Regions from separate parts of the Burkholderia sp. BCC1972 genome, predicted to be linked through region 2. Evidence: riboswitches for the same ligand, from Rfam matches in the RefSeq annotation. Region 2 holds a riboswitch; each other region holds the start of a gene.
The links. Region 2 has a riboswitch for cobalamin ahead of U5798_RS33810 (FecCD family ABC transporter permease). Riboswitches for the same ligand answer to the same signal wherever they lie in the genome.
Positions count from the first base shown of each region.

Region 1: another riboswitch for cobalamin. It lies ahead of cobG (precorrin-3B synthase); the one in region 2 lies ahead of U5798_RS33810 (FecCD family ABC transporter permease).
Region 3: another riboswitch for cobalamin. It lies ahead of cobW (cobalamin biosynthesis protein CobW); the one in region 2 lies ahead of U5798_RS33810 (FecCD family ABC transporter permease).

Region 1 covers NZ_CAJPGH010000015.1:39,898-50,452, reverse strand. Annotated here, with positions in the region: gene U5798_RS21410 (chitinase) at 1-107, opposite strand, end outside; gene U5798_RS21405 (LysR substrate-binding domain-containing protein) at 348-1,250, opposite strand; gene U5798_RS21400 (MFS transporter) at 1,345-2,550, shown strand; gene cobJ (precorrin-3B C(17)-methyltransferase) at 2,557-4,266, opposite strand; gene U5798_RS21390 (precorrin-2 C(20)-methyltransferase) at 4,263-4,997, opposite strand; gene U5798_RS21385 (precorrin-8X methylmutase) at 4,994-5,620, opposite strand; gene cobG (precorrin-3B synthase) at 5,613-6,977, opposite strand; cobalamin riboswitch at 7,084-7,275, opposite strand; gene cbiE (precorrin-6y C5,15-methyltransferase (decarboxylating) subunit CbiE) at 7,478-8,758, shown strand; gene U5798_RS21370 (cobalt-precorrin-5B (C(1))-methyltransferase) at 8,758-9,846, shown strand; gene U5798_RS21365 (cobalt-precorrin-6A reductase) at 9,843-10,555, shown strand, end outside.
Region 2 covers NZ_CAJPGH010000037.1:30,665-41,219, forward strand. Annotated here, with positions in the region: gene U5798_RS33785 (SIMPL domain-containing protein) at 1-431, opposite strand, end outside; gene U5798_RS33790 (EVE domain-containing protein) at 614-1,075, opposite strand; RNA gene ssrS (6S RNA) at 1,147-1,328, opposite strand; gene U5798_RS33800 (cell division protein ZapA) at 1,410-1,724, opposite strand; gene U5798_RS33805 (ATPase) at 1,721-2,071, opposite strand; cobalamin riboswitch at 2,226-2,478, shown strand; gene U5798_RS33810 (FecCD family ABC transporter permease) at 2,637-3,635, shown strand; gene U5798_RS33815 (ABC transporter ATP-binding protein) at 3,632-4,441, shown strand; gene cobT (nicotinate-nucleotide--dimethylbenzimidazole phosphoribosyltransferase) at 4,503-5,558, shown strand; gene U5798_RS33825 (adenosylcobinamide-GDP ribazoletransferase) at 5,551-6,324, shown strand; gene cobC (alpha-ribazole phosphatase) at 6,309-6,893, shown strand; gene U5798_RS33835 (cobalamin-binding protein) at 6,923-7,840, opposite strand; gene cobD (threonine-phosphate decarboxylase CobD) at 7,837-8,856, opposite strand; gene cbiB (adenosylcobinamide-phosphate synthase CbiB) at 8,849-9,793, opposite strand; gene cobU (bifunctional adenosylcobinamide kinase/adenosylcobinamide-phosphate guanylyltransferase) at 9,787-10,341, opposite strand; gene U5798_RS33855 (cobyric acid synthase) at 10,416-10,555, shown strand, end outside.
Region 3 covers NZ_CAJPGH010000015.1:57,382-67,936, forward strand. Annotated here, with positions in the region: gene U5798_RS21440 (NUDIX hydrolase) at 1-81, shown strand, start outside; gene U5798_RS21445 (low molecular weight protein tyrosine phosphatase family protein) at 109-435, opposite strand; gene U5798_RS21450 (DUF1993 family protein) at 467-1,039, opposite strand; gene U5798_RS21455 (YaiI/YqxD family protein) at 1,134-1,586, opposite strand; gene U5798_RS21460 (vWA domain-containing protein) at 1,649-2,185, opposite strand; gene U5798_RS21465 (ATP-binding protein) at 2,326-3,402, opposite strand; gene cobN (cobaltochelatase subunit CobN) at 3,399-7,205, opposite strand; gene cobW (cobalamin biosynthesis protein CobW) at 7,212-8,300, opposite strand; cobalamin riboswitch at 8,629-8,901, opposite strand; gene U5798_RS21480 (TonB-dependent siderophore receptor) at 9,053-10,555, shown strand, end outside.

The DNA.
Region 1 (10,555 bases), on a different contig from region 2:
ACGAAGGGCGCATAGACGCCGGCGCCCTGGGACACGCTCGCCACTGCAAGCAGACAACCCGCGGCAATGGCACGCGGGATGAAACGCGGCAACACATTGTTGTTCATTGTGTTCTCCAAGTGGAAGAGGGATACGCTGGCCTGCGTATCGCCGCCGGTCGGGCGACCGGGCATGCCCGGCCGGCGGCGTGCCCATCTTGGAGGATTCGCGCCGAATAGTGAATGCTTAGGTGTTCTTTTTGTTATTTGATTTCCGATACGTAACGATCTTGCCGATTCGACACAGTTGCGCAACGCGGGAGGCGGGTGAATTTCCCGATCGGCACGCTGCAGCGCGGTACGCGCCGCTTACGTCGATGCAGGCAGCGCCTGCGAGCGAGCCAATGCAACGAAACGCTCGACGCAGGCCGACGAATACGGCTCGTTCCACGATACGATCTGCTCGACCGCGCGCGTGCCGGCGAGCGGCACGTAGACGACGCCCGGGCGCTGCAGCGTCGCCGTGAAGCCCGGCACGATCGCGATCCCGCGTTCGGCGGCGACCAGCGACACGAGCGTCGCGATCTGCGCGGCAGTGGCCCCGATCCGCGGCGCGAATCCGGCCTGCGCGCACAGGTCGTCCAGCGCGGCGGTCAATGCCGAACCGTAACCGGGCGGAAAGGTCACGAAGGTTTCGCCGGCCAGTTCCGCGACGTCGAGGCTCGCACGGCCCGCGAGCGGATTGCCGGCCGGCACGGCCGCGACGAGCGGTTCGCGCGACACGACGAGCGATGCGACGGGCATGCCGGGCGCGCCGTCCCACGCCCAGCCGAAGCCGACGTCCATCGCGCCGTCGGCGATCTGCTGGCGCTGGCTGGCGGTCGCCGCCTCGCGGAACGCGAGTTCGACATCGGGCATCGTGCGGCTCGCGGCGCGGATCACGTCGGGGAACGTATCGGACATCGGAATCGAACTCGCGTAGCCGATCACGATGCGCCCGGCGATGCCCTGCGCGATCTTGCGCGCACTTGCCTCGGCTTCGGCGGCCGCGCTGACGACGTGGCGCGCATGGTCGAGGAACAGTTCGCCTTCCGGCGTGAGCCGCACCGCGCGCGTCGAACGCTCGAACAGTCGCACGCCGAGCTCGCTTTCCAGCGCGGCGATATGGCGCGTCAGCGGCGGCTGCGCGACGCGCAGGCGCAAGGCCGCGCGGCCGAAGTGCAGTTCGTCGGCGACGACCACGAAATAGCGGAGGCGGCGCAGGTCGAGCATTGTTGTCGTTCCGGTATCAATGACGATGAAAACGGTATTGGCGTGCTCGCGGCGCGCTCGTCAGACTGTCGTCATCGACGATCAGGCATTTCCGATGAACGACAGGACCACGCGCATCGCGTTCTTTCTCTGCGGCTTCGCCGCGTTTCTCAATCTCTATTCGACGCAGGGCATCCTGCACGAACTCGCGGCGGCCTTCGGCGTCAGCGCAGAGCGCGCAGGGCAGGGCGTGAGCGCGACCACGGCGGCCGTCGCCATTATCGCGCCGTTCGTCGGCGTGCTGGCTGGCCGCATCGAGCGGCGCGTCGCGATCTCGCTGGCGGCGGTGGCCGTCGCGCTGCCGGTCGTGTGGTCCGCGCATGCGGCAGGTTTCGCGTCGTTTCTCGGCGCGCGCTTTGCGGCCGGGCTGGTGATGCCGTTCATCTTCGCGCTGTCGATCGCGACGATCGGCGAACGCTTCGATCGCGGCACGTCGGCCGAGATCGGCGCGCTGTTCGTCGCAGGCACGACGCTCGGCGGTTTCGCCGGCCGTTTCGTCACGAACCTGCTGACGTCGATGTGGGGCTGGCGGCATGCGCTCGACGTCGTCGCGGCGCTGTGTCTCGTCACGGGCGTCGCGATTTACGCGAGCCTGCCGGCATCTGGCGCGGTCGCCCGGCCAGCGCCCGGCAACGACGCGCATGCGGGGCCGTCGTGGTGCATCGTCATGCGCGGCCCGCTGCTCGCGTCGTTCGCGATCGGTGCCTGCGTGCTCGCATCGCAGGTCGCGACGTTCACGTTCGTCGGCCTGCGGCTCGCGCGTGCGCCGTTCGGCTTCGGCACGGTCGAGATCGGCGCAATCTATGCGGTGTTTCTGGTCGCCGTGATCGTGACGCCGCTGGCCGGGCGCGTCGCGCGGCATCGCGGCCCGCGCGCGCCGGGGCTCGCCGCCGCCGCGCTCGCGATCGGCGGCGCATTGCTGACGCTGTCGGACAGCGTGCCGGTGATCCTGGCCGGCCTCGCGCTCGGCTCGAGCGCCGTGTTCGTCGAACAGGCGTCGGCCAATACGTTCATCTCGCACGCGGCGGCGAACGCGCGCTCGACGGCGATCGGCATCTACCTGTCCTGCTACTACTTCGGCGGCAGTCTCGGCTCGATCCTGCCGGTGCCCGGCTGGCATCGCTGGGGATGGGCCGGCTGCGTCGCCTTCGTGGTCGTCGCGCAGGCCGTCGTCGGCATACTCGTGTACCGGTTCTGGCGCACCGGCAGCACGGCAGGCGTCGCGCATGCCGGCGCGTGCGACGGCACGCTCACGCGCTAGCCGCGATCAGCGATACCAGCGCGGCGTGTAGACCCATTCGCGCGCGTTGCCGATCGCGAAGCGCCGCGTCGTCGACGACCCGACGATCACCATCGTCCGCATGTCGACCTGGTCGCTGCGCAGTGCGCCGAGCGTCGTTGTCGTCAGCGTTGCGCCCGGCCGGCCGATGTCACGACCGAGCACGACCACCGTCTCGGCCGCGCGATGCGCGCGCACGACGTCGAGCGCACGGTCGAGCTGCCACGGTCGCGCACGCGAGATCGGGTTGTAGAACGCCATCACGAGATCGGCTTGCGCCGCATGCCGCAGGCGCGTCTCGATCACGTCCCACGGCTTCAGGTTGTCCGACAGCGAAATCGCGCAGAAATCGTGACCGAGCGGCGCGCCGGCTTGCGCGGCCGTCGCAAGCGACGCCGAGATACCGGGCTCCACGCGCAGGTCGACTGCGGCCCATTGCGGGTCGCGCGCTTCGTCGAGCGCTTCGAGCACGGCTGCGGCCATCGCGAACACGCCGGGGTCGCCGGACGACACGACCGCGACGCGCCGGCCTTCGGCCGCGAGTTCGAACGCATGGCGTGCGCGCTGCATTTCCTCGCGATTGTCGGTGCCGTGCACGCGCTGGTCGCTGCGGAACGGGCCGGCCATGTTCACGTAAGTCGTGTAGCCGAGGATGTCGGTCGCTTGCGCGAGCGCGGCGCGGGCGGCCGGCGTGAGCCATGCGGCACCGCCCGGGCCGAGGCCGAGTACGGTCAGGCGCCCGCGCGCGCGGCCGAGCGTGGCGGGATCGACAGGATGCGACGCCACCGCGCACGCAAGGCCGTTCGATGCCGGACGCAGCGTATGCGCGACACGCAACGTGCGGCCGAGCAGCGTGGCCGCATCGGCAGGCGCGTCGCTGTCGGCATCGACGAAACGCAGCGGCACGTCGAGTGCTCGCGCGGCTTCCTCCAGCGCGGATTCGCCGATCGCCGATGCCGGCGCGACGAGGGCGGCGAGTGCGAGCCGCGCGAGACCTTGCCCGGCGAGCATGGCGTCGATGCGCACGGCGAGCGCTTCGCCGGCGTGCACGGCATCGGCGGCGAAGCCAACGACCACGCTGCGCGGATGGATCACGAGTTCGTCGCGTGTGCCGCGCCATGCGTCGGGCGTCACGCGGATCGCATGCGCGGCCGCATCGTCGCGCGGCAGCGCGACCTCGTCGAGCCACGCCGCTGCGCCGTCGACGCGCGTCGATGCACCGGCAAGCAGGTCGGACACGAAGCGCTTGCCCTGCGCGAGATCGGCCAGCGCATAGCCTGCGGGCGGATTGAGCACGCAGGCGCCGAAGCGCAATTCACCGCTGGTCGTGATGGCTGGCGCGACGCCGACGCATTCGGCGATTTCGCGCGCGATCACGTTGACGCCCGTCAGCCCGCCGAGCAGCGGCACGACGGCCGAGCCATCCTCCGCGACCGCGAGCACGGGCGGTTCGACGCCCTTGTCGGCGAGCGCGGGCGCGAGGCAGCGGATCACGATGCCGGCCGCGCACAGCGCGACGATCGGCAAGCCGCGCGCATAGAGTTCGCGCAGGTGTGCGCCGAGTTCGTCGAACGGCACGTCGGCATCGACGCGCGACGCGAGGCCGTGCACGCTTGCGCCCGGATAGCGTGCCTGGATGCAGCGCGCGGTGTCCAGCGCGCCCGCGCCGAGAATCACGATCGCGGGCGGGGTCGTCATCCTTGCCATTTTTCCCCCGGCACGACGAGCAGCGAGAAATACGGCGATGCCATCGGGTCGACTTCGTCGAGCGGCACGATGCGCTGGTTCGCCATCGTCGCGCGCTCGACGTACAGCGCGCGTTTCGCGAGCCCGAGTTCGTCGAGCACGCGCCGCACCTTGTCGAAATTGCGGCCGAGCTTCATCACGACGGCCGCGTCGGCCCGTGCGAGCCGCTCGCGCAGCTCGGGTTCGGGCAGCACGCCGGACAGCACCGACAGGCTCTGGTTGCGATAGACGAGCGGCTGGCCGAGCACGGCCGTGCCGCCGAGCATCGCGCACACGCCCGGGATCACCTCGGTGTCGTAGCGTGGCGCGAGGCGGTCGTGCAGGTACATGTACGAGCCGTAGAAGAACGGGTCGCCTTCGCAGATCACCGCGACGTCGCGGCCTGCATCGAGATGCGCCGCGACGATTTCGGCGGCCGTATCGTAGAAGTCGGCGATCACCGTCTCGTAGCAGAGCGGCGGCGGCAGCGCCTCGGTCGTCACCGGATAGATGAGCGGCAGTTGCGTCTGCCCGTCGAGCAGGTGCGCTTCGACGATGCCGTACGCATTGCCTTTCTTGCCCTTCGCGACGAAATACGCGACCACCGGCGCCGCCTGCAGCACGCGCAACGCCTTGATCGTCATCAGTTCAGGATCGCCGGGGCCGACGCCGACCCCGAACAGCCGTCCGCGCGCGGTCGTCACTCGACCTCCGTCGCGAGTGCATTGACCGCGGCGGCGGCCATCGCGCTGCCGCCGCGCCGGCCGAGCAGCGCGACGTACGGCACGCCGCGGCTGTCGGCATCGAGCATCGCCTTCGATTCGGCCGCACCGATGAAGCCCACCGGAAAACCGAGGATCAGCGCGGGGCGCGGCGCGCCGGCATCGATCATGTCGAGCAGGTGGAACAGCGCGGTCGGCGCATTGCCGATCACGACGACGCTGCCCGCGAGATGGGGGCGCCACAGCTCGAGCGCGGCGGCCGAGCGCGTGTTGCCGAGATGGCGCGCGAGATCGGGCACCTCGGGCTCGCCGAGCGTGCAGATCACGCGGTTGGCCGCAGGCAGCCGTGCGCGCGTGATGCCTTCGGCGACCATCCGCGCATCGCACAGGATCGGCGCGCCGGCCGCGAGCGCCGTACGGCCCGCCGTGCCCGCGCCGGCCGAGAAGCGCAGGTCGTAGACGACATCGACCATCCCGCACGCATGGATCACGCGCACCGCGAGTTTCTCGAGGTCGGGCGGAACCTGCGACAGGTCGGCCTCGGCGCGGATCGTCGCGAACGACTGGCGGTAGATTTCCTGCCCGTCGCGAATGTAGTCAAGCATCGGTGGTGTCCTGGCTGTGCCGCGCGCCCGTCAAACGGGCCGCGGCCTGGTCAATCGTCAGATGGCGCGCGAGCGGGGCGCCGAGGCCCTCGGCCGCGTCGCGCCGGTAAAGGTCGTAATGCGCGGGCGCTACTGCAACGAGCGTGTGCGTCGCGGGATGCGGCAGCGCGCAGTGGCGTTCGCACCCGGTCAGGTGCACGTCGACCGGCTGGCCGATGCGCGCGGCGAGTGCGAGCGCGTCGCGTTTCGTGTCGGCGCGCGCTTTCGCGCAGCCTGCGCTGCCGGCGCAGGCGACGAGCGTCGCGAGCGGGTCCGTCGGCCGGCACACGAGGCCGATCGACGCGAGCGCGTCGAGCGTGGCCGCTGCGCGTTCGTTCGGCACGCCATGGAGAAACACGCCTTGCCACGGCGTCATCGACAGCGTGCCGTCGCCGCCGGCTTCGGCCAGCGCGGCAAGCTGTTCCAGCTGCGTCGCGTCGAGCCGCCCGAGTATGCATTGCGCGCCGACGTTGCAGCGGGCCGGATCAAGCGACGGGCGTACGCCGAAACGCAGCTTCGGGTCGGCACTCGTGCGCCGCCAGCCGGCGAGCGCGGGATCGGCCGTGAGCGGGAAGGGCAGGCCGTGCTGCGCGTGATCTAACAACGCACGTTCGCCGGCTGTCGCGAGCACGGCGCGCATCCGCGTGACATCGGCCGGCGCGAGATCGAGGAACGCGAGCAGCAGCGCGCGGACCAGCGCGACGGCCTGATCGGGCGACACATCGACCGACGCGGGCCGGTCGCCCTCCGCGACGGGCGGGCAACCGGCCAGCCCGGCCGCCATGCGTACCGCGCCGTCCGCGCGGCGCCACGCGGCGAGCCAGATGTCGTGCGGATGATCGAGCGCCGCGACCGATTCGCCGCCATCGAGCAGGATCGAGAATTTCGGCGACAGCTCGCCGCGGCGCGGCTCGCCGGCCAGCATGTCGAGCAGCGGAATGGCGAGCGCGCGGCTGTCGACGAGTGCGGCGGGATCGTGCCCGGCGAGCGGGCTGAGCAGGAGGTTGCGGACGTCGTCGCTCGCGGCGAGCGCGGCCGTATCGGCGCTCGAGCCTGCCGTCGCATCGACGCGCGGGCCGAGCCCCGCGTCGAGCAGGGCGCGCGTCAGCGCATCGGCGGCGCCGTCGCGAATGCCGCGCAACTGGAGATTCGCGCGATTGGTCGCGTCGATCGCGCCGGAGCCGTATTGGCGTGCTGCATCGGCAATCGCGCGCGCCTGGCGCGCATCGAGCCGGCCGCCCGGCAGCTTGATCCGGCACAGCCCGCCGTCGGCGGCCGCGACCACGCGCACGAGCCCCGGGCAAGCCGACGGGCGCACGACGGGCGACGCAGGAATCGAATCGGGGGCGGAACTCAACGGGATACCGGGACAGTGTCGCGCCGCGGCCAACGCATCGGTACACCCCGCCCGACGCCGACTGGCACGCACGCACTTTCTGGCCGGCAGGTCTCCTGGCTGACAGGTCGGCGCCGGCTCCCGGCCTTCCCGGTGAAACCAGTGGCATGAGGGGGAGATCGGCTCGCTGTCTACAGTTGCGGGGGCAGCCACAGCGGCGCGCGGCGCGCCCTGTGTTCCCTCTTCGGCCCCGAAGGGCACCGGCGAACGAACGGCCGTAGGATACCCGATTTCGACCGCGATTCGCGACCGGATGGCCGTTTGCGGCGGGCGAAACGGGCAGCGGCCGTGCGCCGGCGGGCCGGCAGATGAAACGCGGGAGGGAACACGGTACCATGCCGTTCTTTGCAATGCGGACGGCGGCGCCGGCGCTTTCGCGGCCGGGCGGCGACACGATGGAATCGAACGATGGGGAAGAGTGCATGACGGCGTGGCTGACGGTAGTGGGCATCGGCGACGACGGTTACGCGGGGCTCGGCCGCAGCGCACGGCGCGCGCTGCTCGACGCGACGCTCGTGGTCGGCGCGAAGCGGCATCTCGACATGCTGCCCGCGCGGCTGCCGGCCGCGCGCGAAGCGTGGCCGTCGCCGTTCGACCTGGCGGGCGTGCTCGCGCGGCGCCCGTCGCCCGTGTGCGTGCTCGCGAGCGGCGACCCGATGCTGTTCGGCGTCGGCGCGACGCTCGCGCGCCAGCTTTCCCCCGACGAATGGCGCGCGCTGCCCGCGCCATCGTCGCTGTCGCTCGCGGCCGCGCGCCTCGGCTGGACGCTGCAGGACGTCGGCGCGGTCTCGCTCGTCGGCCGTCCGCTCGCGACGCTCGCGCGGCATCTGCTGCCGGGCCGGCGCCTGTTCGTGCTGAGCGCCGACGGCCGCACGCCGGCCGCCGTCGCGGCCGAACTCGCCGCGCGCGGTTTCGGGCCGACGCGCCTCAGCGTGTTCGAACATCTGGGCGGCCCGCTCGAGCGGCGTCTCGACGGCCTCGCGCAGGACTGGACCGTCGCCGAAACGGCCGCGCTCAACCTGATCGCGCTCGACTGCCAGGCCGGCCCCGACGCGCCGCGTCGCGCACTCACGCCCGGCCTGCCCGACGACGCCTATCGTCACGACGGCCAGCTCACCAAGCGCGACCTGCGCGCGATGACGCTCGGCCGCCTCGCGCCCGCGCCCGGCGAGCTGCTGTGGGACGTCGGCGCGGGCAGCGGCTCGATCGGCATCGAATGGATGCGCGCGCATCCGTCCTGCCAGGCGATCGCGATCGAAGCGCATGCGGAACGGCAGCGCTTCATCGAGCACAACCGCGACGCGCTCGGCGTGCCGGGCCTGCAGCTCGTCGCGGGTCGTGCGCCCGATGCGCTTGCCGGGCTTGCCACGCCCGACGCGATCTTCATCGGCGGCGGAGCAACGGCGCCCGGCGTGCTCGACGCGTGCTGGGCGTCGCTGAAACCCGGCGGCCGGCTGGTCGCGAACGCGGTCACGCTGCAGGGCGAGCTGGCGCTCGCCGCGTGGCGCGACGCGCACGGCGGCACGCTCACGCGCGTGTCGCTCGCGCATGCCGAACCGCTCGGCCGCTTCGACACGTGGCGCCAGCCGCTGCCCGTCACGCTGTACGACGTGCGCAAGCCCGACGCGGCCGAGATGGCCGATGCGATCGACGCGGCCGGGTCACTGAGCCCGGCGAACCCGGCAAACGCCACGGACGCGTGATGCGCGACGAAACCCCCGAACAGCCCGCGCCGCTACGGTTCGGCTATACGACCGGCAGCTGCGCGACCGCGACGTCGCTCGCGGCGGCCCGGCTGCTGCTCGCGGGCCACGCGGACGACGCGGTCGAGATCGTGCTGCCGAAAGGGCAGCGCGTGATGATGCGGCTCGCGTTCTGCCGGACCACGGCCGACGGCGCCGAAGCCGGCACGATCAAGGACGCCGGCGACGATCCGGACGTCACGCACGGTGCGCTGATCGTCGCGCGCGTCGCGCTCGCAGCCGCGCCGGGCGTGCGTTTTCACGCGGGGCCCGGCGTCGGCACGGTCACGCGCGCGGGGCTGACGCTGCCGGTCGGCGAACCGGCGATCAATCCGGTGCCGCGCCAGATGATGACGACGCACCTGGAAGCGCTGGCGGCCGAACAAGGCTACGCAGGCGGCTTCGACGTGACGATCGGCGTCGAAGGCGGCGAGGCGCTCGCGCTGAAGACGATGAACCCGCGCCTGGGGATCGTCGGCGGGCTGTCGATCCTCGGCACGACCGGCATCGTGCGGCCGTTCTCGTGTTCGGCCTATATCGCGTCGATCCACCAGGGTATCGATGTCGCCCGCGCAAACGGCATCGCGCATATCGCCGCGTGCACGGGCAACGCAAGCGAGGACGCGATGCGCGCGCACTACCACCTGCCCGACATGGCGCTGATCGAGATGGGCGATTTCGCGGGCGCGGTACTCAAGCACCTGCGGCGCGCACCGGTCGCGCGGCTGTCGATGTGCGGCGGCTTCGGCAAGCTCAGCAAGCTCGCGGCCGGCCACCTCGACCTGCACAGCCGCCATTCGAGCATCGACCTGCCGCTGCTCGCGCAATGGGCGGCCGAAGCCGGCGCGAGCGATGCGCTGCAGGCCGCGATGCGCGCCGCGAACACGAGCCAGGAAGCGCTGAAGCTGGCACGGGCCGACGGCGTGCCGCTCGGCGATCTCGTCTGCGCGCAGGCGCTGCGCGTCGCACGCGACATCGTGCCGCCGTCGGTCGCCGTCGAAATGTTCGCGATCGACCGCCAGGGCCGCTTCGTCGGGGAAGCGCGATGAGCGCGCGCATCCTGCTGCTCGGCGGCACCGGCGATGCGCTGAAGATTGCACGCGCGCTCGGCCCGCATCACGTGTACAGCCTGGCCGGACTCGGCAAGGTGCCCGACGACCTGCGCTGCGACGTGCGCGTCGGCGGCTTCGGCGGCGCCGCCGGGCTGGCCGCCTATCTGCGCGATGCCGGCATCGGCCTCGTGATCGACGCAACGCATCCGTATGCCGCGCAAATCAGCGCGAACGCCGCTGCCGCGACCCGCGACGCGGGCGTGCCGCTCTGGGCGCTGCGCCGCGCGCCCTGGACGCCGCAACCGGGCGACGACTGGCGGATGGTCGCCGACTGGGCCGGCATCGAAGCCGCGCTGGCGCCGTTCAGGCGGCCGCTGTTCACGCTCGGCCGCGCACCGCTCGCGCACCTCGACACGATCCCGCCGCACCAGTTCTGGCTCGTGCGCTGCCTCGACGCGCACCCCGGCAACGCGCAGGCGCAGATCATCGCCACGCGCGGGCCGTTCACGCTCGACAGCGAGCGTGCGCTGTTCGCGCTGACGGGCATCGACGTCGTCGTCAGCAAGAACAGCGGCGGCGCGGCCACCGAGGCCAAGCTCGATGTCGCACGCGAACGCAGGCTGCCGGTCGTGATGCTGCGGCGGCCGCCGCTGCCCGATGCCGACCGCGCGTTCGACTCGGTCGCGGCACTGCTCGACGCACTCGA
Region 2 (10,555 bases):
AGGTTCGACAACTGGCCCGCGAGCTTCGACGCCGCGGCGAAATCGCGCGATTCGAGCGCCACCTCGGTACGCCCGCGCCACGCGGAAATCTTGCCGTCGCGATCGGTGCTCGGATACACGGAGAACGCACCCGTATGCGCGGTGACGCCCGACACGCCCTTCGCCTGCGACAGCGCCGCGTCGGCGCGCTGGTTCAGCTGCGCCGTGAGGCTGCCCGGGTCCTTGGCCTGCTGCTCGTAGAACAGCGTGATGTGGATGATGTCCTGCGGCACGTCGGCGCTGGCCTGCGACGACAGCGACAGCACGCCGGCCGGCTCGGGGAAATGCGGGTTCGCGGTTTGCGCGTGCGCGGCGGGCGACGCGAGCGTCAGCGCGACGGGAACGGCGGCGGCGAGGGCGAGCGACAGCGCGAGTGCGGATTTCTTGGTCATTGTTGGACTCCTTGTGCGAGGGCGCGCACGCGGATCACGCGTGCACGACGCGGGCGTACCGCGCGACGAAATAAACGGCGGCCGGCCTGATCGGTCGACAGCGGTTGCTTAGGCTGCGCAAAAGACCCGCGAGTTCCGTGTCGCCACGCGTGTGCTGACCAGATTTGACCTTTGGCGTGCGCCTACTTCATCAGCTTCTCGGTGATGAAGCGCCATTCGGCGCGCGTAACCGGTGTGATCGACAGCCGGTTGCCGCGGGCCAGCACGCGCATGTCGGCGAGTTCGTCGTGTTCGCGCAGTGCGGCGAGCGGCACGAGCGGCGACTTTTTCACGTAGCGCACGTCGACGAGCAACCAGCGCGGTGCTTCCTGCGTCGATTTCGGGTCGTAATAGGGGCTTGCAGGATCGAACTGCGTGGGATCGGGGTAGGGTGTCGACGACACTTCCGCGAGGCCTGCGATGCCCGGCTCGGGGCAGCTCGAGTGATAGAACAGCACGCCGTCGCCGATCTTCATCGTGTCGCGCATGAAATTGCGCGCCTGATAGTTGCGCACGCCGGTCCACGGCAGCGAGCGCTGCGGGGCGTTGGCGAGATCGTCGATGCTTGCTTCGTCCGGTTCGGACTTCATCAGCCAGTATTGCATGGATCGTGATCGACGCAGAAAGAGGCTGCTACAAAAGAAAACGGCACCGGGACGTGCCCGATGCCGTTGGATAGGCCCCCGCCTTGGCCGCTAGGCCGGCATCCTGAACCTGGGGTTCAGAATTGGTCGCAGTTAGCAGCACTTCGGGTACATCAGACAGAGTGACGCGCGCGCCCGTGCTACAAATTTCCGCAACCGTGCACATGGCATTGGTTCAAGGAATATATGACCTTGGCGAACCAGGCAGGGAAGCTGACTGAACTGTGATTCGATGCGCCAATTTGACCACCGTTGACCGCCGAGATCAAGGGGAATCGACGCATCGATTAAAACGTTACTGCGTCTCGTGCTGTGCGAGCACCGCGCCGAGCTGTTCGTTCATCTGGTGCATTGTACGACGGATTTCCTCCGCCGGAAATGCTTCACCGTGCCGCACGCTCGTTTGCAGCCGCAGCAATTCCGATGCGAGCGACAGCGCAGCCATCACCGCAATGCGATCGGTGCCGCGTACCGAGCTGTTCGAGCGGATTTTCGACATTTCGGCGTCGACGCGCGCGACTGCCTCGAGCAGCGCCGCTTCGGTCTCGGCCGAACAGGCGAGCCGATAGGGCTGACCGAGAATCGAGACTTCGATCTGCTTGGTGCTCATGCATGTTCTCCGTGGCTGGCCGCGTCATCGCCATCCGGACGCGCCTGCGCATCCAGCAGGTCGAGCTGGTTGTCGGCTTGCTCCGCGCTTTTCGTGCGCGGCAGCTTTTCGAGAATCGCGTTCAGTTTCACCTGGGCGTCGTCGATCTTTGCCGACAGCGTGTCACGCTCGGCCGCGAGCGCATTGCGTTCGTCGCGCAGTTCCGCGAGTTCCGCGCGGACCGTGTCCGCTTCCGTGCGCAATTGCGCGACCTGCTCTTCGAGCGCGAGCCGTTCCGCGTGATAGCGCTTGTTCAGCGAAATCAGACGGCCAATATTTTGAGATAAGGTTTCGAGTTCGTTGAGCATTTGCTGCGTCCTCTAAAGACCCAGCATTTTAGCGCGGAATAACGCGCAATCCGACATCTGTAACGTTTCCAGTCGTAACACCCCTGCTTCTCGCCGTGAATCGGTGCTTCCCGCACGTGTCCGGATGCTTCCTTGACGCTCGCGCAACCCGCTCCTAAACTGGCGCCGCCTCGGTGCTCGCGCGTGGCACGCGCGGTTAAACGGGAAGCAGGGCGCGCGCTCAGGGAGCGTGCCAACCTGCGCTGCCCCCGCAACGGTAAGCGGCCGCGTCCCTTGACGCAGGCCGGCTCGGGCGCGTCTTGCATGCAGGTGTCGCATGCGGGCGCGGGCCACTGCGCGTGACACGCGCGGGAAGGCGAGCCGGACCGCCGCCAGCCCGGATACCGGCCGAGACGGGAAGCCCGCACGGGCTTCATGACGCGTGGCCTGCGGGGAGGCGGGGCGCGCAATGCTTCACGGAATGTTCTTCGATGCTGACCCCAATCGTCCGCTCGGCGTCCCAGTCACGCCCGGCCGGCAACCTCGAGCGGACGCGCCGCGCGTCATGCGCGCGGCCGTGCACGGCATGAGCGCCGCGCGCGCTGCCGCGATCTGGGCCGCGCTGGCCGCCGTGGTCGCGCTGCTGTTCGTCGCGTCGCTGTCGATCGGCAGCGTGCCGATGTCACCGTGGCAGGCGCTTGCATCGCTCGTGCCGCATGGCGGCGACGCGCTGTTCGCCGATATCGTCCGCACACTGCGCCTGCCGCGTGCGCTGGCAGGCTTCGCGTGCGGCGCGCTGCTCGCGCTGGCCGGCGCACTGCTGCAGGTGCTGCTGCGCAATCCGCTCGCGGAACCCTACGTGCTCGGCGTGTCCGGCGGCGCGGCCGGTTTCGCGCTCGTCGCGATGATCGCCGGTGGCGCGTGGTGGCTCGTCGACGTGTCGGCATTTGCCGGCTCGCTCGTCTCGGTCGCGCTCGTGCTTGGCCTCGCGCGCCGCGAGCTGTGGCGCGGCGATGCGCGCGACGCGTCGCCGCGCCTGCTGCTCACGGGCGTCGTGATCGCGGCAGGGTGGGGCGCGCTCGTCACGCTGTTGCTGTCGCTCGCACCCGATGCGCGGCTGCGCGGCATCATCTTCTGGCTCACGGGCGACCTGAACGGCGTGACGGCGCCGTGGTTCGCATGGGGTGCGCTGTTGCTGGCCGCCTGCGTCGCGCTGCCGGCTGCGCCGCAACTGAACGTGCTGCTGCGCGGCGACGCGACCGCGCACGCGCTCGGCGTGCCCGTCGCGCGCGTGCGCGTGCGGATCTATCTCGTCGCGTCGCTGGCCGCCGCGGCCGCGGTGACGACGGCCGGCACGATCGGCTTCGTCGGCCTCGTCGTGCCGCATGCGCTGCGGCTCGCGTTCGGCAACGACCAGCGGATGTTGCTGCCGGCCGCGATGCTCGCGGGCGGCGGCGGCGTGATGGCGGCCGACCTGCTCGCGCGCACCGCGATCGCGCCCGCGCAGTTGCCGGTCGGCGTGATGACCGCGTTGATCGGCGTGCCGGTGTTCCTGTGGATGTTGTTGAGGAGGCCGATGCGATGACGGATGCCGCACTGCACGCCGTCGACCTGAGCTATGCGGCCGTCGACCTGACGCTGAAGGCCGGCGCGCGCACGTTGCTCGCCGCGTTCACGCAGGCCTTCCGCCCCGGCGAGATCTGGTGTGTCGCGGGGCCGAACGGCGCGGGCAAGACGACGCTGCTCGCGACGCTCGCGGGGCTGCAGCCGCCCGCCGGCGGACAGGTCGAGATCGACGGCCGGCCGCTTGCCGCATGGCGCCCCGAGCAACTCGCGCAGCGCCGCGCGCTGATGCCGCAGCAACTGCACGACGCGTTCAGCGCGACGGTGTTCGACACGGTGCTGCTCAACCGCTTTCCGTATCTCGGCGGCTGGGGCTGGGAGCGCGACGGCGATCGCGCGGCCGCGCACGATGCACTCGCGACGTTCGACCTGACCGCACTCGCGTCGCGCGACGTGCTGTCGCTGTCGGGCGGCGAGCGGCAGCGGGTCGCGCTGGCCGCGACGCTGTGCCAGTATGCGCCGCTGATGCTGCTCGACGAACCGCTCGCGCATCTCGACCTGCATCACCAGATCGACTGCCTGACCGCGCTGACTGCATGGCTCGGCACGGGCCCGCGCACGGTGCTGTTCTCGTGTCACGACCTGAATCTCGCGCGTCGTTTCGCCACGCATGCACTGCTGCTCGACGGTCGCGGCCGCGCATGGGCCGGCGCCGTGCACGACGTGCTGACGCCCGAGCGCGCGAGCGACGCATTCGGCTATCCGCTCGTGCTGATCCGCGAGAACGGCCGCGATGCGCTGCTGCCGGCGTGGCCTGCGCGACAATGACCTATCCTGTTCCGATTCCTTCGATGCGCGGCGCGTGCCGCGCCCACGACACGACTCCCCGATGACGACTCCGACCCACTTCCCGCCCGCGATCGCGCCGCTCGACGACGCGCTGCGCACACGCCTGCAGCATGTGATCGACCACAAGACCAAGCCGCCCGGCAGCCTCGGCCAGCTCGAGGCGGTCGCGCTGCAGATCGGCCTGATCCAGCACACCGAGCGGCCGGTCGTGCAGCGCCCGGTGACGATCGTGTTCGCCGGCGACCACGGAATCGCGGCCGAGGGCGTGAGCCCCTATCCGCAGGCGGTGACCGCGCAGATGGTCGCGAATTTCCTGGCCGGCGGCGCGGCAATCAACGCGTTCTCGGGCGTCGCGCAGAGCACGCTCGAGATCGTCGATGCGGGCGTCGCGTCGCCGTTGCCGCTGTCCGACCGGCTGGTGTCGCTGCCGGTCGCGCGCGGCACGCGCAACTTCGCGGCGGAGCCGGCGATGTCGCGCGACGAGGCGATGACGGCGCTGGCCGCCGGTGCGGCGCGTGTGCGTCTGCATGCATCGCTCGGCACGAACGTGATCGGGTTCGGCGAGATGGGGATCGCGAACACGTCGTCGGCCGCGTGCCTGATGAGCCGCCTGCTCGACGTGCCGATCGACGCGTGCGTCGGGCGCGGCACGGGTCTCGACGACCAGGGCCTCGCGCACAAGCGCGCGGTGCTCGGCCGTGCGCTCGTCAAGCACTCGCACGCGATCGCGCCGCTCGACGTGCTCGCGACGTTCGGCGGCTTCGAGATCGCGATTATGACGGGCGCGTATCTCGCGGCCGCGAGCGAGCGGATGACGATCCTCGTCGACGGCTTCATCGCGACGGCCGCGCTGCTCGTCGCCGAGCGCATCGCGCCCGGCGTGCGCGACTACTGCGTGTTCTCGCATACGTCGCACGAGGCCGGCCACCGGCGCATGCTCGAGCATTTCGGCGCGAAGCCGCTGCTCGCGCTCGACCTGCGGCTCGGCGAAGGCACCGGTGCGGCGCTCGCGCTGCCGCTGGTGCGCGCGGCCGCGGCGTTCCTCAGCGAGATGGCGAGCTTCGAATCCGCCGGCGTCGACGATCGTGATGCCTGACCGCGCGCGCGGCGCGGGCGCCGAACTGCGCTACTTCTTCGTCGCGCTCGGCTATTTCACGCGCGTGCCGGTGCCGCGTTCGATCGGCTACGCGGCCGGCGATCTCGACCAGGCTGCGCGGTATTTCCCGCTCGTCGGCGCGTGCGTCGGCGCGTGGGGCGCGCTCGTCTATCTCGTCGCGCTGCGCGTGTTGCCTCCTTCGATCGCGGTCGGGCTGTCGATGGCCGCGACGCTGCTCGCGACCGGCGCGTTCCACGAGGACGGCCTCGCCGACAGTTGCGATGCGTTCGGCGGCGGCTATACGCGCGACGACGTGCTGCGCATCATGCACGACTCGCGGATCGGCACGTTCGGCGCGGTCGCGCTCGTGATCACGCTCGGCCTGAAATGGCAGGCGCTTGCGTCGATGCTGCCGCTGCGCGCTGCATGGACGATGATCGCCGCGCATGCGGCGAGCCGCGCGGCCGCCGTGAGCCTGCTGATGACGCTCGACTACGTGCGGCCCGAAGGCAAGGCGAAGCCGGTCGCGCAGCGGATGGGCGGTCGCGCGGCGGGCGTCGCGGCCGCATTCGGATTGCCCTGGCTGTTCTGGCCCGACTGGCGCATGGGCATCGCTACGTGCGTGGCGCTCGTGCTCGTGCGCGTGTGGGCCGCCCGCTATTTCGTGAAGCGGATCGGCGGTTATACGGGCGACTGTCTCGGCTTCGCGCAGCAACTGTGCGAACTGGCGATCTATCTCGTGGTGCTCGGATGGACGTCGTCCTGATCCGTCATCCGGCCGTCGGTGTCGAGCCGGGCATCTGCTACGGTCGCAGCGACGTGCCGCTCGCCGCGCCGGCCGATGCCGGCGTGCAGGCCGTGCGTGCGCATCTGTCGGCACTCGGCGTGCCGTTGCCCGTACAGGTCCTGACGAGCCCGTCGACGCGCTGCCTGTCGGTTGCCGAACGGCTCGCGCAGGCATTCGATGTGCCGTTGCGGTGCGATGCCGACTGGCAGGAAATGGACTTCGGCGCGTGGGAAATGCAGCGCTGGGACGACATCGACCGCGCGGCACTCGATGCGTGGGCCGCCGACCTGATGCATGCGTGCGCACATGGCGGCGAAAGCGTTGCACAGTTCGTCGAGCGGGTCGCACGGCAGGCCGATGCGATTGCGCAGTTCGACGAATCGCAATGGGTCGTCACGCATGGGGGCGTGATTCGCGCGTTCGCGTCGCAAGTATTGCGTGTCCCGCTCGAAACGCTGCTGTCACGGCCGGTGCCGACGAGCGGCGTGGTCTGGCTGCGCGCGGACCACGACGCGCGAGCATGGGAAGTCATGCACTGGGACGCGTAGGCGCGCGCCATGCGCCAGCGGCGCGTGAATCAGCGCGCCGGCCGCCGCGCACGCGCGGCATCGAGATCCTCGCACAGCGCCGCCGCGCCCTGTGCGATCCGCGGCGACGGCCGCGTCAGCAGGTCGCCGTCGATCGCGAACAGGTTGTTGCGCGTCACGGCCGTCAGCGCGGGCCACGCGTGCCAGCGCGCCAGGCTCGGCAGCGGTTCGTTCGAACGCGTCGCACCGGCGCCGGTCGTCACGATTGCTTCCGGATTTGCCGCGAGCACGGCCTCGTCGGTGACGGTGGGTGCGAGCGGCTTGAGCGACGCAAACACGTTGCGGCCGCCGCACAGCTCGATCACTTCGTTGATCAGGTGCGTGCCGTTGAGCGTCGTCAGCGGCCGGTCCCAAACCTGGAAGAACATCGTGACGGGCGCGCGCGCCGCGTAGCGTGCGCGCAGCGCCGCGATATCGCGCGCATAGGCGGCCGCGGCCGCATCGGCCGCCGGCTGCGTGCCGAGCAGCGTGCCGAGCCGGCGCAGCGACGACGACACGTCGTCGAGATGCTTCGGTGCACTGAAGAACAGCGGGATGTGCAGCGCACGCAGCGCGTCGGTCTGCCGCTCCGCGTTGCCGTGGCGCCAGACGACGATCAGGTCGGGTTTCAGCGCAGCGATACGTTCGAGGTCGAGCGCCTTGTTGTCACCGACGCGCGGCACCGCTTGCGCGGCGGGCGGATAGTCGCTGTAGGTCACGGTGCCGACGAGCTTCGCGCCGCCGCCGGCCGCGTAGACGAGTTCGGTCGCGTGTGGCGCGAGGCTGATCACGCGTTGCGCGGGTGCAGGCAGCGTGACGGCATTGCCGGCGTCGTCGCGCGCCGACACGTCGGCGCGCACGAGCGGCGCGTGAGCGAGCACGGCCACCATCGCGGCCGGCGCGAGCCGGCGAAACGTGCGCGGCTTCATGCGGAGGCCGGTTGCAGCCGCGGCACGCAGTGCGCGAGCGCGTCGCCGAGGCGCTGCCATTCGGCTTCGCTGCCCGGCAGGCCGACGCGCACGCTCGACGGCGTCGGGAAGTGCCGCGTCCAGATTCCGTGCGTCGCGAGTGCCGCATGCAGCGCCGCGGCGCGCGGATCGTCGGTCCAGCTGAAGAGCGGCGTCGCGCGAACCGCGAAGCCGTGCGCGCGCAGCAATGCCGCCAGACGTTCGCCGTCGGCCGCGAGCCGTTCGCGGGCGACGGCCTGCCACGCGCGATCGGCGAACGCCGCGGTCACCGCGTGACGTGCGGGACCGCCGACCGTCCACGCGCCAAGTAAGTCGCGCAACGCGGCGATCCGGTCGGGGCTCGCGAGCACGAAGCCCGCGCGGATGCCGGCGAGCCCGTAGAACTTGCCGACCGAGCGCAGCACGACGAGCCCCGGGCGATCGACCTGCGGCGCGAGCGACTGCGATGCGCCCGTATCGGCGAACGCCTCGTCGACGATCAGCGTGCCGCCGCGTGCCGCGAGCTGCGCATGCCAGCCGAGCAGGCGCCCGGCCGGCACGAACTCGGCGGTCGGGTTGTTCGGATTCCCGACGATGACGTGACGCAGCGTCGCCGGCAGCGTATCGGCACCGATGTCGAGCGGCACGACGCGATGGCCGTGGCGCGCGAAGGCGGGCGCGTATTCACCGTACGCGAGCGTCGCGACGCCGGCGTCGCCGGCCGGCAGCAGCGCGGGCAATGCGCGGATCGCGGCCTGGCTGCCGGCAACCGGCAACACGTGGGCGGGATCGGGCGCGTGGTAGTACTGCGCGGCGCAGGCCGCGAGGCCGTCGCCGTCGTCGGGCAGCCGGCGCCACGCGTCGGCCGGGACGGGCGGCACCGGATAGCCGACCGGATTGATTCCGGTCGACAGGTCGAGCCACGCGTCGTACGGAATGCCGTGGCGGCGGGCGGCTTCATGCAGGTTGCCGCCGTGCGCGATGCGTGTATCAGACATGATGGGTGGCCATGGCGAGTGCGCCGCTCGCGACCAGCAGCGCGAGCCACAGGGCAAGCGTGCGCGTGACGAGCGACAGCGCGGCGACGATGTGGAGGGCGGTGGCAGACGCGCCGGTACCGAGCGCCGGACGATCCTCGATCTCGCCGTGATAGACGGCCGGGCCGCCGAGCTGCACGTTCAGGCTGCCGGCGCCTGCTGCCATCACGGGCCCCGCGTTCGGGCTGTCCCAGTGACGAGCCTGCGTGCGCCAGCAGCGCCACGCGGAGGCGGTATCGCCGAGCAGTGCGTAGCTTGCGGCCGTGAGGCGCGCGGGCAGCCAGTTCAACGCATCGTCGAGACGCGCGGCGGCCCAGCCGAAGGTCAGGAAGCGCGGCGTGCGGTAACCCCACATCGCGTCGAGCGTGTTCGCAAGCCGGAACAGCAGCGCGCCGGGACCGCCCGCGACGACGAACCAGAACAGCGCGCCGAAGATCGCATCGTTGCCGTTTTCGAGCGCGGATTCGACGGCCGCGCGCGACAGCGCGCCTTCGTCGGCGTCGCTCGTATCGCGGGACACGATGCGCGCGGTCAGCGTGCGCGCAGCCGCGAGGTCGTGCCGCAGCAGCGCGGCGGCGATCGGCGCGACATGGTCGGCGAGGCTCTTCGCGCCGAGCGCGAACCACAGCAGCGCGACGTGCAGTGCCGCCGCGAGCGGCCACGGCAGCACGGTGACGAGCCACGCCGCGACGGCCACCGGCGGCACGACGGCCGCGAGCCACGCGGCGACGCCGACCATGCGGCCGCGCCGGCCCGTGTTCAGCGCGGCTTCGATGCGTGCGGCGAGGCGGCCGAACGCGACGAGCGGATGCCAGCCGGCCGGCTCGCCGATCGCGCGGTCGACGATCGCGGCCGCGACCGCGAGCATCGCGACGACGGGCAGCGACAGCATCAGCATGACGGCGCTCCGGCCTTGAGGTCGAGCGGCAGCCCCGCGACGAGCAGCGTCACGCGCGTCGCGAGCGCGGCGACGCGCTGGTTCAGGCGTCCGAGCTCGTCGACGTAGCGGCGCGTGACCGACCCGAGCGGCACGACGCCGAGGCCGATCTCGTTGCTGACGACGATCACTTTCGCGCGTGCGCCGCGCAATGCGTGCTCGAGACGGTCGACCTGGGCCGCGTACTGCGCATCGTCGAGCGGTTCGCCGTCGGCCGGGCACAGCAGGTTCGTGAGCCACAGCGTCAGGCAGTCGACGAGCAGGCATGCGTGCGGATCGTCGAGCCGCGCGAGCGTGCCGGCGAGGTCGACGGGGGCGTCGGCGAAGCCCCAGTCGGCCGGCCGCCGCGCGCGATGATGCGCGATGCGCTGCGCGAATTCGGCATCGGCGGCGGTCGCGGTCGCGATGTAGGTGACGGGGCGGCCGCTGGCGGCGGCGAGCCGCTCGGCATGGGCGCTCTTGCCCGAGCGCGCGCCGCCGAGGACGAAGGTGAGGTCGTGCGGAATCATCGCGTGATTGTAACGGCGCGGGCGGCCTGTCGCGGGCGATAATGCGGCCTTCGCTTCGCAACGACCTTCACACGATGAATGCACCCGAGCCGCGGCCGCGCGGCACGCTGATGATCCAGGGCACGACGTCCGACGCGGGCAAGAGCACGCTCGTCGCGGGCCTGTGCCGCCTCGCGCGTCGTGCCGGCGCGCGCGTGGCACCGTTCAAGCCGCA
Region 3 (10,555 bases), on a different contig from region 2:
GCGAGCGTGCCGACGCGCAAGATCATCGAGCTGCTGCGTCTCGACTGTTTTTCGGCGATCGTGAACGGCCCGCTTCGTTGACGGCGGTGCCGCCCAAGCCGGTGCCGGTCACACGCGCAGGAACGGGCCGGCCTTGCGTTCGAGCAATGCGACGAGTTCGGGCTGCATGAACGCGTAGCGGTCGGGAATGTCGAGGCAGACGATCTTCTTGCCTTTCAGGTGCGCACCGAACAGCGTCGACAGCCGTGCCTTGTGCGCGCGCTCCATCACGAACACGACGTCGGCCCAGTCGAGCTGCTCGGCGGACAGCCGCGCATCCGCGTCGGGCGCGAGGCCCGCGGAGTCGGTTTCGATGCCGGGCCATGCGGCGAACACGGCTTCCGCCGTCGGGCTGAGCAGCCGGTTGCGGCTGCAGATGAACAGTGCCCGTGTCATGTCGCGTCGCGGTGGCCCGATGACGGCTCGCTCAACCTTGCGGAATCGTACCGGGCCGCACGTACGCGAGCATGTGCGGCACGTAGTCGGCCTTGCCGAGCTCGACGCCGTGATGACGCAGGATCGCGTACGCGGCGATCGCGTGGAAGTAGAACTGCGGCAGCGCCCAGTCGCGTGCGTACTGTTCGCCCGTCATGTCGAACGCGATCCCGTTCGGCAGTTCGAGCGCGATCGGCCGCGCGGTGCCGCCGTCGAGCGCATCCGGCGCGAGTTCGCCGAGAAAGGCCAGCGTGCCGGCGATGATCGCCTGCGCGTCGTCCGGCGAGCCGGGCTGCGCATCCGCGTTCCATCCTGCCTCGCGCAATGCCAGCAGCGCCGCCGGCAGCGCTTCGCCGCGCAGCCGGTAGACGGGCTCCATCGCCTGGAAGCACGAGAACCGCACCTGGGCGGCGAGCGGATACATGTCGGGCGCGAGCTTCAGCGTCATCACCGCGTCGGGCTCGGCGCCGGTGGCCTGCCGGTGCGCGACGGCCTTGTCGAGCCACGCGGATTGCGCGCGCAGCATCTGCGTATAGGTGGGAACGAGAAGTTGGGTCGGTGACACGCGTGCACTCCTGTGTTGGGGGTTCGTGCCACGATATCAGCGTCGGCAGAAAACCGCACCCCGGTTCGGCCGGGCCGCCCAAACGCGCCGTCGATTACGGCTTGCCGTGCCGCGCCAGGAACCGGTCGAGTTGCGACGCAAACGCCTTGCCGTCGCGCGCGCTGAACGGCGCCGGCCCGCCCGTGTCGATGCCCGCGCTGCGCAACTGGTCCATCATCGCGCGCGTCGACAGGCGTTCCTCGATGTTCTCGCGGCTGAACCAGTTGCCGCGCGGGTCGAGCGCATGCGCGCCCTTGTCGAGGACGGCGGCGGCCAGCGGGATGTCGGCCGTGATCACGAGGTCGCCGGCTTCCGCCAGTTCGACGATGCGCGCATCGGCCACGTCGAAGCCGGCCGGCACCTGGATCGCCTTGATGAACGGCGACGGCGGCGTGCGCAGGAACTGGTTCGCGACCAGCGTCACGCAGATTTCGGCACGACGCGCGGCGCGAAACAGCATGTCCTTGATGACGGCGGGACACGCGTCGGCATCGACCAGTACTTGCATGGCGGGTTGTTCCAGTGGGCAGAAAGCAGAAGCGGCGATCATAACGCACCGCCGGCCGGCCATCAGCCCGCAAGATCCGTGCGAAGCGCGTCGGCCGTCGTCCACTGCGCGCCCCATGCGGCGGTGAGCCGCGCGCCCTGCCCGATCCGCACGGCCGCATCGTCGAAGTCGACGAATACGACGTGATCGGCCGCCGCGGGCTTGGCCGGCGTCTCGCGCGTACGCCCGTCGGACAGCACCCACAGCCAGCGCTGCTTGCCGGGCGCGCGCCGCGCATCGCGCGCGAGCAGTTGCGCGGCGGCCGCGATGCCGTCCGCGAGCGGCGTGCCGCCGCCGCCGTCCACGGGTTCGAGCCAGCGCGCATTCCACCAGCGCGGCACGGCCGGGCCGAATCGCCGGGCGGCGCCCTGACCGCCGAAGCAGATCAGCGCGGTTTCGACGCGGTCGCGCGCGGCCTGGTCGAAATACGCGACGATCAGCCCCTTCGCGAGCGCGAGCCGGTCGTGCGACAGCATCGACGCCGAACAGTCGAGCACGAAGCAATGCAGCGCATGCGGCGTGCCCGCGCGTTTCCGGAAGCGCAGATGATCGTGATGCAGCTTGCCGACACGTTTCGCGGCGAGCGTCGCCGGCCACGCGACGGCCGTGCCGGCGGGTACCGCACCCGGTACGCGCGCGGCCGCGCCTGCCTGCCATCGAGGACCGCGAACGGCGTTCGCGGCGGCGCCGGCTCGATGGCTCAGCGTTTTTTTAGCGGCAGCGGCACCACGCTCTTGACGTCGCGCAGGCCGGCCGGCTCGGGCGGCAAGTAGCCCCAGTCGCCCTGGGATGCCGATGCATCGCCTTGTGTCTCGCCGTGCCGGTTGTCGGACTGCCGGCGTGCATCCGGCGGCGAATGAGCATCGCGCTCGCCACCGTGCTGCGACGATCCGTGCGACGGCGGCGTACCGGCATGGCGCCGGTGCCGCAGCACCGCTTCCGCCACGCGCTCGACATGCGACACCGTCACCGCGTCGGCCTGTTCCAGCGCGGCCAGCGCACGCGCGGCGCGCAGCATCACGAGATCGGCCCGCAACCCGTCGACGGCCGCGTCGATGCACAGTGCGCTGACGCGCGCATGGACCGCATCGTCGAAATCGAGCGCCGGCAGCCGCGCGCGCGCCGCATGAATCCGGTCCGCGAGTTCCCGCTGGGCCGCCGCGTGACGCGCGCGAAACGCGTCCGGATCGAGATCGAACGCGAGTCGCGCCTTCACGATCCGCTCGCGGTGGGCCGCGTCGAAGCAGTTCTCCAGCTCAACCATCAGCCCGAAGCGATCGAGCAGTTGCGGCCGCAACTCGCCTTCCTCGGGATTCATCGTGCCGACCAGCACGAAACGCGCGTCGTGCGCATGCGACACGCCATCGCGCTCGACGATGTTCACGCCGCTCGCGGCGACGTCGAGCAGCGTATCGACGAGCCCGTCGGCGAGCAGGTTCACTTCGTCGACGTACAGCACGCCGAGATGCGCACGAGCCAGCAAGCCGGGCCGAAAACGCACGCCGTTTTCGGCCAGCGCATGCGCGAGATCGAGCGTGCCCGTCACCTGCTCGTCGCTCGCCGACAGCGGCAGCGTGACGAATTGCCCTTCAGGCAGCAGTTCCGCCAGGCCGCGCGCGGCGGTCGATTTCGCGGTGCCGCGCGGCCCGCTCACGAGCACGCCGCCGAGCGACGGGTCGATCGCGGCGAGCAGCAGCGCCTGCTGCAGCGCGTCCTGCGCGACGAGCGCCGCAAACGGAAAAACCGCGCGCGCGCGGTGCATCGTCGGATCGGTCATCGCCGTCCCCCTTCCTGGAGTTGTTCGCTCGCGAGCCAGACCGCCTCGATCCGCTCGCGATAGTCGCCCGGCTGCTGCCACAGGCCGCGCTGCATCGCCTCGACGAAGCGTTCGCAGATGCCGTGCAGCGCCTTCGGGTTGTGCTGTTCGAGGAACGCGCGGGTCGCGTCGTCGAACAGGTACGCGTCGGCGACGAGCGCGTACTGGTGGTCGGACAGCACGCGCGCGGTCGCGTCATAGCCGTACAGGTAGTCGACGGTCGCCGCCATCTCGGCCGCGCCCTTGTAGCCGTGCCGCTTCACGCCGTCGAGCCATTTCGGGTTGACGACGCGCGAGCGGATCACGCGTGCGATTTCCTCGCGCAGCGTGCGCATCTTCGGTGCGACCGGGTTCGCATGGTCGCCGTGATAGATGCTCGGCTGCTGCCCGGACAGGTGCCGCACGGCCGCCGTCATCCCGCCCTGGAACTGGTAGTAGTCGTTCGAATCGAGGATGTCGTGCTCGCGGCTGTCCTGGTTCTGCACGACGACGTCGATCGTCGCGAGCCGCTCGCCGAATACGTCGGCCGCCGCGTCGCCCGCGCTGTTCTGCGCATACGCATGGCCGCCCCATTGGCGGTAGGCATCGGCCAGATCGGCGTCGGTCTGCCAGCGGCGCTGGTCGATCAGGTCCTGCAGGCCCGCGCCGTAGCTGCCCGGCCGCGCGCCGAACACGCGCCAGCCGGCGCGGCGTCGCGCTTCGTCGGGCGGCACGCCCTGCGCGACCCATTTCGCGCGTTCGCGCTCGATGCGCGCACGGATCGGGTTCAGTTCCTCGGGCTCGTCGAGCGCGGCGACGGCCTGCACGGCCGCGTCGAACAGGTGCATCAGGTTCGGGAACGCGTCGCGGAAGAAGCCCGACACGCGCAGCGTCACGTCGATGCGCGGCCGGTCGAAGATCTCGATCGGCAGGATTTCGAAGTCGGTCACGCGATGGCTGCCGTGCGCCCATTTCGGTCGCACGCCGATCAGTGCGAACGCCTGCGCGATGTCGTCGCCGCCGGTGCGCATCGTCGCCGTGCCCCATACCGACAGGCCGATCGCGCGCGGATAGTCGCCGTGATCCTGCAGATGGCGCTCGATCAGTTGCTGCGCGGATTTCAGGCCGAGCGACCATGCGGCCTGGGTCGGCACGGCACGTGTATCGACCGAGTAGAAGTTGCGGCCGGTCGGCAGCACGTCGGGGCGGCCGCGCGACGGCGAGCCGCTCGGCCCCGGCGGCACGAAGCGGCCGTCGAGCCCGCGCAGCAGCTGGCGCATTTCCTCGCCGCCGCACGCGTCGAGCGCCGGCAGCAGCGTCGCGCGGACGCGCCCGATCACCGCGAGCGTATGGGGCCATGCGCCGGGCGGCGTCGCGTCGGCGCCCGTGTTGCCGTCGGGCGCGCACAGCCCGTCCAGCCATTGCTGCGCGAGCCGTTCGAGCCGCTCGCGCGTATCGCCCGCATGGCGCCATGGCGATGCATCGAGCGCCTGCAGGATCGCCGGGCGCGGGCCACCCCACGGCGCGGCCCAGTCGGCCGCGAGCGGATCGAAGTCGTCGCCGAGTGCGAGATCGCGCGCCAGCGCGCCGATCAGCCCCGCCCGTGCGCCCTTGCCGTCGCCGACCGGAAAGCGCGCGAGCGCGAGCAGCGTGTCGCGGCGCTGGCGATCGGCCGGCGACAGGCCGAACACGTGCAGCCCGTCGCGAATCTGCGCTTCCTTCAGTTCGCACAGCCATGCATCGACGCGCGTCAGCAGCGCATCCTCGTCGCCCGCATCGCGCGGCGGCGACACGCTCAGTTCGTCATGCAGACGATGCTCGGCGATCGTCGCGAGGATCGTCTTGCGCAGCAGTTTCGCGCGCCGCGCATCGACCATCAGCGCTTCGTAGTATTCGTCGACCTGTCGCTCGAGGTCCTGCAGCGGGCCGTAGTTTTCCGCGCGCGTGAGCGGCGGCATCAGGTGATCGACGATCACGGCCTGCGCGCGGCGCTTCGCCTGGCTGCCCTCGCCCGGATCGTTGACGATGAACGGATACAGGTGCGGCAGCGGCCCGAGCGTGAGGTCGGGCCAGCATGCGTCGGACAGCGCGACGCTCTTGCCCGGCAGCCATTCGAGATTGCCGTGCTTGCCGAGATGGATGACCGCGTCGACGCGATAGGCATCGCGCAGCCAGAAATAGAACGCGAGATACGCGTGCGGCGGCACGAGATCCGCGTCGTGGTAGCTCGCGTAGTCGTTCTCGCCACGCGAGCGCGACGGCTGGATGCCGACGAATACGTTGCCCGCGCGCCAGCCGGCGATCGTGAAGCGCCCGTGGCGCAGCGTCGGGTCGGCTTCGGGCGGCCCCCAGCGTTCGTTCAGCGCGTCGCGCACGGCGGCCGGCAACCGCGCGAAACGCGCGACGTAGTCGGCCAGCGCGTAACTCTGAAACGCCGGGCGCAGCGCATGCACGGCCGCGTCGTTGGTCACGCCTTCGGTGAGTTGCGCGATCAGCGCGTCACCGTCGGGCGGCAGGTCGGCCACCGTATAGCCCGCATCGCGCAGCGCCGCGAGCACGCGCAGCGCCGACGCCGGCGTGTCGAGCCCGACGCCGTTGCCGATCCGCCCTTCGCTTTGCGGATAGTTCGCGAGAATCAGCGCGACACGCTTGTCGGCGTTGTCGAGCGTGCGCAGCCGGCACCAGCCGCGCGCGAGCGCCGCGACGAACGCGATCCGCTCGGCGTCCGGCTGGTAGCGCACGACGTCGACCTCGGTGTGCGGGCAGCGATACGCGAGCCCCTTGAAACTCACTGCGCGCGTGACGATGCGCCCGTCGACTTCGGGCAGCGCGATGTGCATCGCGATATCGCGCGCATGCAGGCCCTGGTTGTCGGCCACCCACGCATCGCGATTGCCGCCGGACAGGATCACCTGCAGCACCGGCGCGTCGCCGGCAAGCACGTCATGTTCGGGGCTGTCGATGGCGCCGGCCGCGAACGCGGTCGTGTTCAGCACGAGCGCGACGCCGTGCGTGTCGCAGAGCTGCGTGATGACCTCGCGGCTCACCGCATCCTTCAGCGACGTCACCGCGACCGGCAGCGGATTCAGCCCTGCGTCGATCAGCGCGTCGGCCAGCGCGTCGAACACGGCCGTGTTCGCGGCCTGCCAGTGCGCGCGATAGAACAGGATCGCGACGACGGGCGCGCCGGGCGTCCAGCGCGGCCGCCAGTCGTCGACGCTCGCGCGGTCGCGCGCCGGGTGATACAGCGCGGCGGCCGGCAGCGGGCGCGGCGGCTCGGGTTCGTCGCCGAACCCGAGCGTGTGGAAGGCAATGCTGCGCAGCAGTGCGCCGGCGTTGTGCGCGCCGCCCTCGCGCAGATAGCGCCACCACAGCCGGCACAGATCCGGCGTGACGGTGCTCTTCGCGACGAGGTTCGGATCTTCCTGCAGGTCGCCCGAGAACATCGCGAGCCGCTGCCCGCGTTTCGACGCGAGCGACACGGCCTGCTCGATCCCGTACGGCCAGTACGTTTCGCCGCCGAGATGATCGATCACGACCGTCTTCGCGTGGCGCAGCACGTCGTCGACATAGAAATCGACCGACGCCGGCTGGCGCAGGAACGTGACGTTCGCGAGCCGCACGCTCGGGAAACCGGCCGGCAGTTGCGGCACGACGCTCGCGAGCAGCGACAGCGTCGTGTCGGCCGAACTCAGGATCACGATGTCGGCCGGCTGCTGGTCGATCCGGACGACGCCCTGCGTATCGTCGACGAAGCCGCCCGGCGTGGTGCGCAGCAGATGCATCGTGCGTTACGCCTGTTGCGGCTCGGCCGTGCACGCAGCGTCGAACGCGCGCTGCAGCGCGGCCGCGTCGAGATCCTCGCCGATCAGCACGAAGCGGCTCGCACGCGTTTCGCCGTCCTGCCAGCGGCGGTCGAAATAGCTGTCGAAACGGCGGCCGACACCCTGGATCACGAGCCGCATCGGCGCGCCGGGCAGCGCGGCGAAGCCCTTCGCGCGGTAGATCGTGTGCGCTTCGACGACCCGCTGCAGCGCGGCGATCGTGGCTTCGCGCGTGCCGGCGTCGCCCGACACGACCACCGAGTCGAAATCGTCGTGATGGTGATCGTGATCGCCGTCGTCGGCCGAGCCGTGATGGTCGTGACGCAGGTGGATCGTTTCTTCCGATGCCGACTCGAGGCCCAGCAGCATCGCGAGATCGAGTTCGCCGCGCGTCGCGCGCACGATCTTCACCTGCGGCGGGATCTCGTCGCGGATCGCGGTTTCGATCTGCGCAAATTCCGCGTCGCCGACGAGATCGGCCTTGTTCACGATCACGAGATCGGCGGACGACAGCTGGTCGGCGAACAGTTCGTGCAGCGGCGATTCGTGGTCGAGGTTCGGATCGGCGCGGCGCTGCGCGTCGACGGCCTGCGGGTTTTCCGCGAACTGGCCGCTCGCGGCGGCCGGCCCGTCGACGACGGTCACGACCGCGTCGACCGTGAAGCTGTTGCGGATCGTCGGCCAGTTGAACGCCTGCACGAGCGGCTTCGGCAGCGCGAGACCCGACGTCTCGATCAGCACGTGGTCGATGTCCGCACGGCGCTCGACGAGCGCTTCCATCACCGGATAGAACTCTTCCTGCACGGTGCAGCACAGGCAGCCGTTCGCGAGTTCGTACAGCTGGCCCGCCGCTTCGCCCTGCGCGCCGTCGGCATCCTCGCAGCCGATGCCGCAGCCCTTGAGGATCTCGCCGTCGATGCCGAGTTCGCCGAATTCGTTGACGATCACCGCGATGCGGCGGCCTTCGGCGTGCTGCAGGATGTGGCGCATCAGCGTCGTCTTGCCGCTGCCGAGAAAGCCCGTGACGATCGTGACGGGGAGCTTGCGTAGGGTCATGGTAGGTCTGGTGTCGAAGAAGGAATCAGGACGGGATCGTCGCGTCGGTGGCGGCGAGGCAATTCATCGGGCGAAGCGCAGGAAGATCGCCGCGTGATCCGCGCGGACAGCCGCACGACGGGCGGAACAACGAATCGGACATGACGCTTCCTTGCGAACGGTCGACATCGTGAATGCCAACACGGCTGCCGCCGGCCCTGCCCGCGCCGCCTGCCGTTCGCCGTGCCGGCCCGGGCGCGTTCGCGCGGGGGCAGATCGGCGGAGGAAGCGGAAAACACCGGGCGTCGGGCCTGCTGCGGCCGTGGACGATGCGCCGCCTCCCCGCGGCGCTGAACCCCAACGTTTAGGCCGGTATCCGGGCTGGCGAACACGCCGCTTCGCCTTCCCGGATGCGCGCGGCATCCAGTGGCGGTCGTCCGCCTGCACGCGGCACGCGGCAGGCGGCGAAGCGGCGCTGCATCGCGCTGCGCGCGACACGTTCGCTTACCGTTGCGGGGGCAGCACAGGTTGGCTCGACTGCGGTGCAGGCAGGCTCCCTGTTTCCCGTTTAACTGCGCGCGCCGGAGCGGCACGCGCGAGCACCAAAACGCGTGCGAGTGTAGGCGGCGGTGCGGGGAGCGTCAAGGCGAGCAGCCGGCGGCGAACGCGAATGATTGTCGTTTTCAACTAGTCGAGATAAACTTCACCCGACAACAACGAAACCACTGCGCAACGGCAATGTGAGGCAATCACTCAGTCATCCTTAAATCTTCATGTCGAAACGACAGATATCCGGGCGGCACTTTCCTGTGCTGGCCCTGTCGCTGTGCTCGATCGCCGGTGTCGCCTCCTTCCCCGCCCCGGCGGCCGAATTCGACGACGAACTGCCCGCGGTCGAGGTGCGCAGCCGCCGTCACCCAAACGATCCGCGCGCCGAAAGCGTGAGCACGGCAACCCGCACCGCGAGCCATCCGCGCGACGTACCGCAAACGATCGACAGCGTCGCGGTCGAGGAAACGCTGTCCTATGGCGGCCGCACGCTGGCCGACGCGCTGGCCGGTGTGCCGGGTGTGTCCAATACGTCGGATACGCGCTTCGATTCGTTCCGCATTCGCGGCTTTTCCGCCGCGGGCGACCTGCTGCTCGACGGCATGCGCGACGACGCGCAATACGTGCGCAGTCTCGGCAACATCGAACGCGTCGAAGTACTGAAGGGGCCGGCGGCGGCGCTGTACGGGCGCGGCAGCGGCGGCGGCGTCATCAACCGGATCACCAAGCAGCCGCTGCCGGAAAACTTCGGACATCTGTCGGCGGCGACCGGCAGTTATGGGCGGCTCGGTGCGTCGGTCGATCTCAACCGGACCCTGTCGAGCGCATGGAGCGTGCGGCTGAATGCCGGACGCGAATACGCGGGCAGCTTCCGCGACCATGTCGACGGCACGCGCCAGTACGTCGCGCCGTCGATCAAATGGCGGGGCGCGCGGCGCAGCTGGCTGCTGCAGTTCGAATACGACGCGTACCGACGCGTGCCCGATCGCGGCATGCCGGCGCCGGTCGCCGTGCTCGACGCGGCCGGCAAGCCGGTCGCGTACTCGCTGCCGTCCGCGCGGCGCGCAACCTTCTTCGGCGCGGCGGGCCGCGACACCATCCGCGACGCGAACATGAACTGGCGCTCGGTCTTCACGCACGCGTTCGATGACGGCTGGGAGCTGCGTCATACGCTGGGCGTGCTGGATTTGCGCAGCACCTTCGACAATACCTACGTCACGCAAAGCTACGTCACGAAGCCGCGCGACTATCGGCGCGTGCAGCGAGCGCGCTACCTGCAGGACATGACGCATCTCAACGTGCAGACCGGCATCGAACTGGGCGGCAAGGTCGCGACCGGACCGGGGCTGCATCATCTGCTGTTCGGCATCGAATACGGCTGGCAGAAACGCAGCCCGACGCTCTGGCAGGCCGACGCGGCGCCGGTCCCGATCGGCGGACCGGATCGTTTCGCACTGGCCGGCTCGGCGCCGCGCCCGTATGCGATGAATCGCCACCGTGTCAGCGACTACGCAATCTTCGCGCAGGACCGCATCGACCTCGGCCGAGCGTGGAAGCTGCTCGGCGGCCTGCGTGGGGAACGCTTCGACGTCGCTTCGACCAACGCGCTGAACGGTCTGCATTCGCGGCGCACGACGACGGCCTGGAGCCCGCGGCTCGGCGTCGTGTGGTCGCCGGTCGGCGCGCACAGCGTGTATGCGTCGTACAGCAAGAGCTTCGCGCCGGTC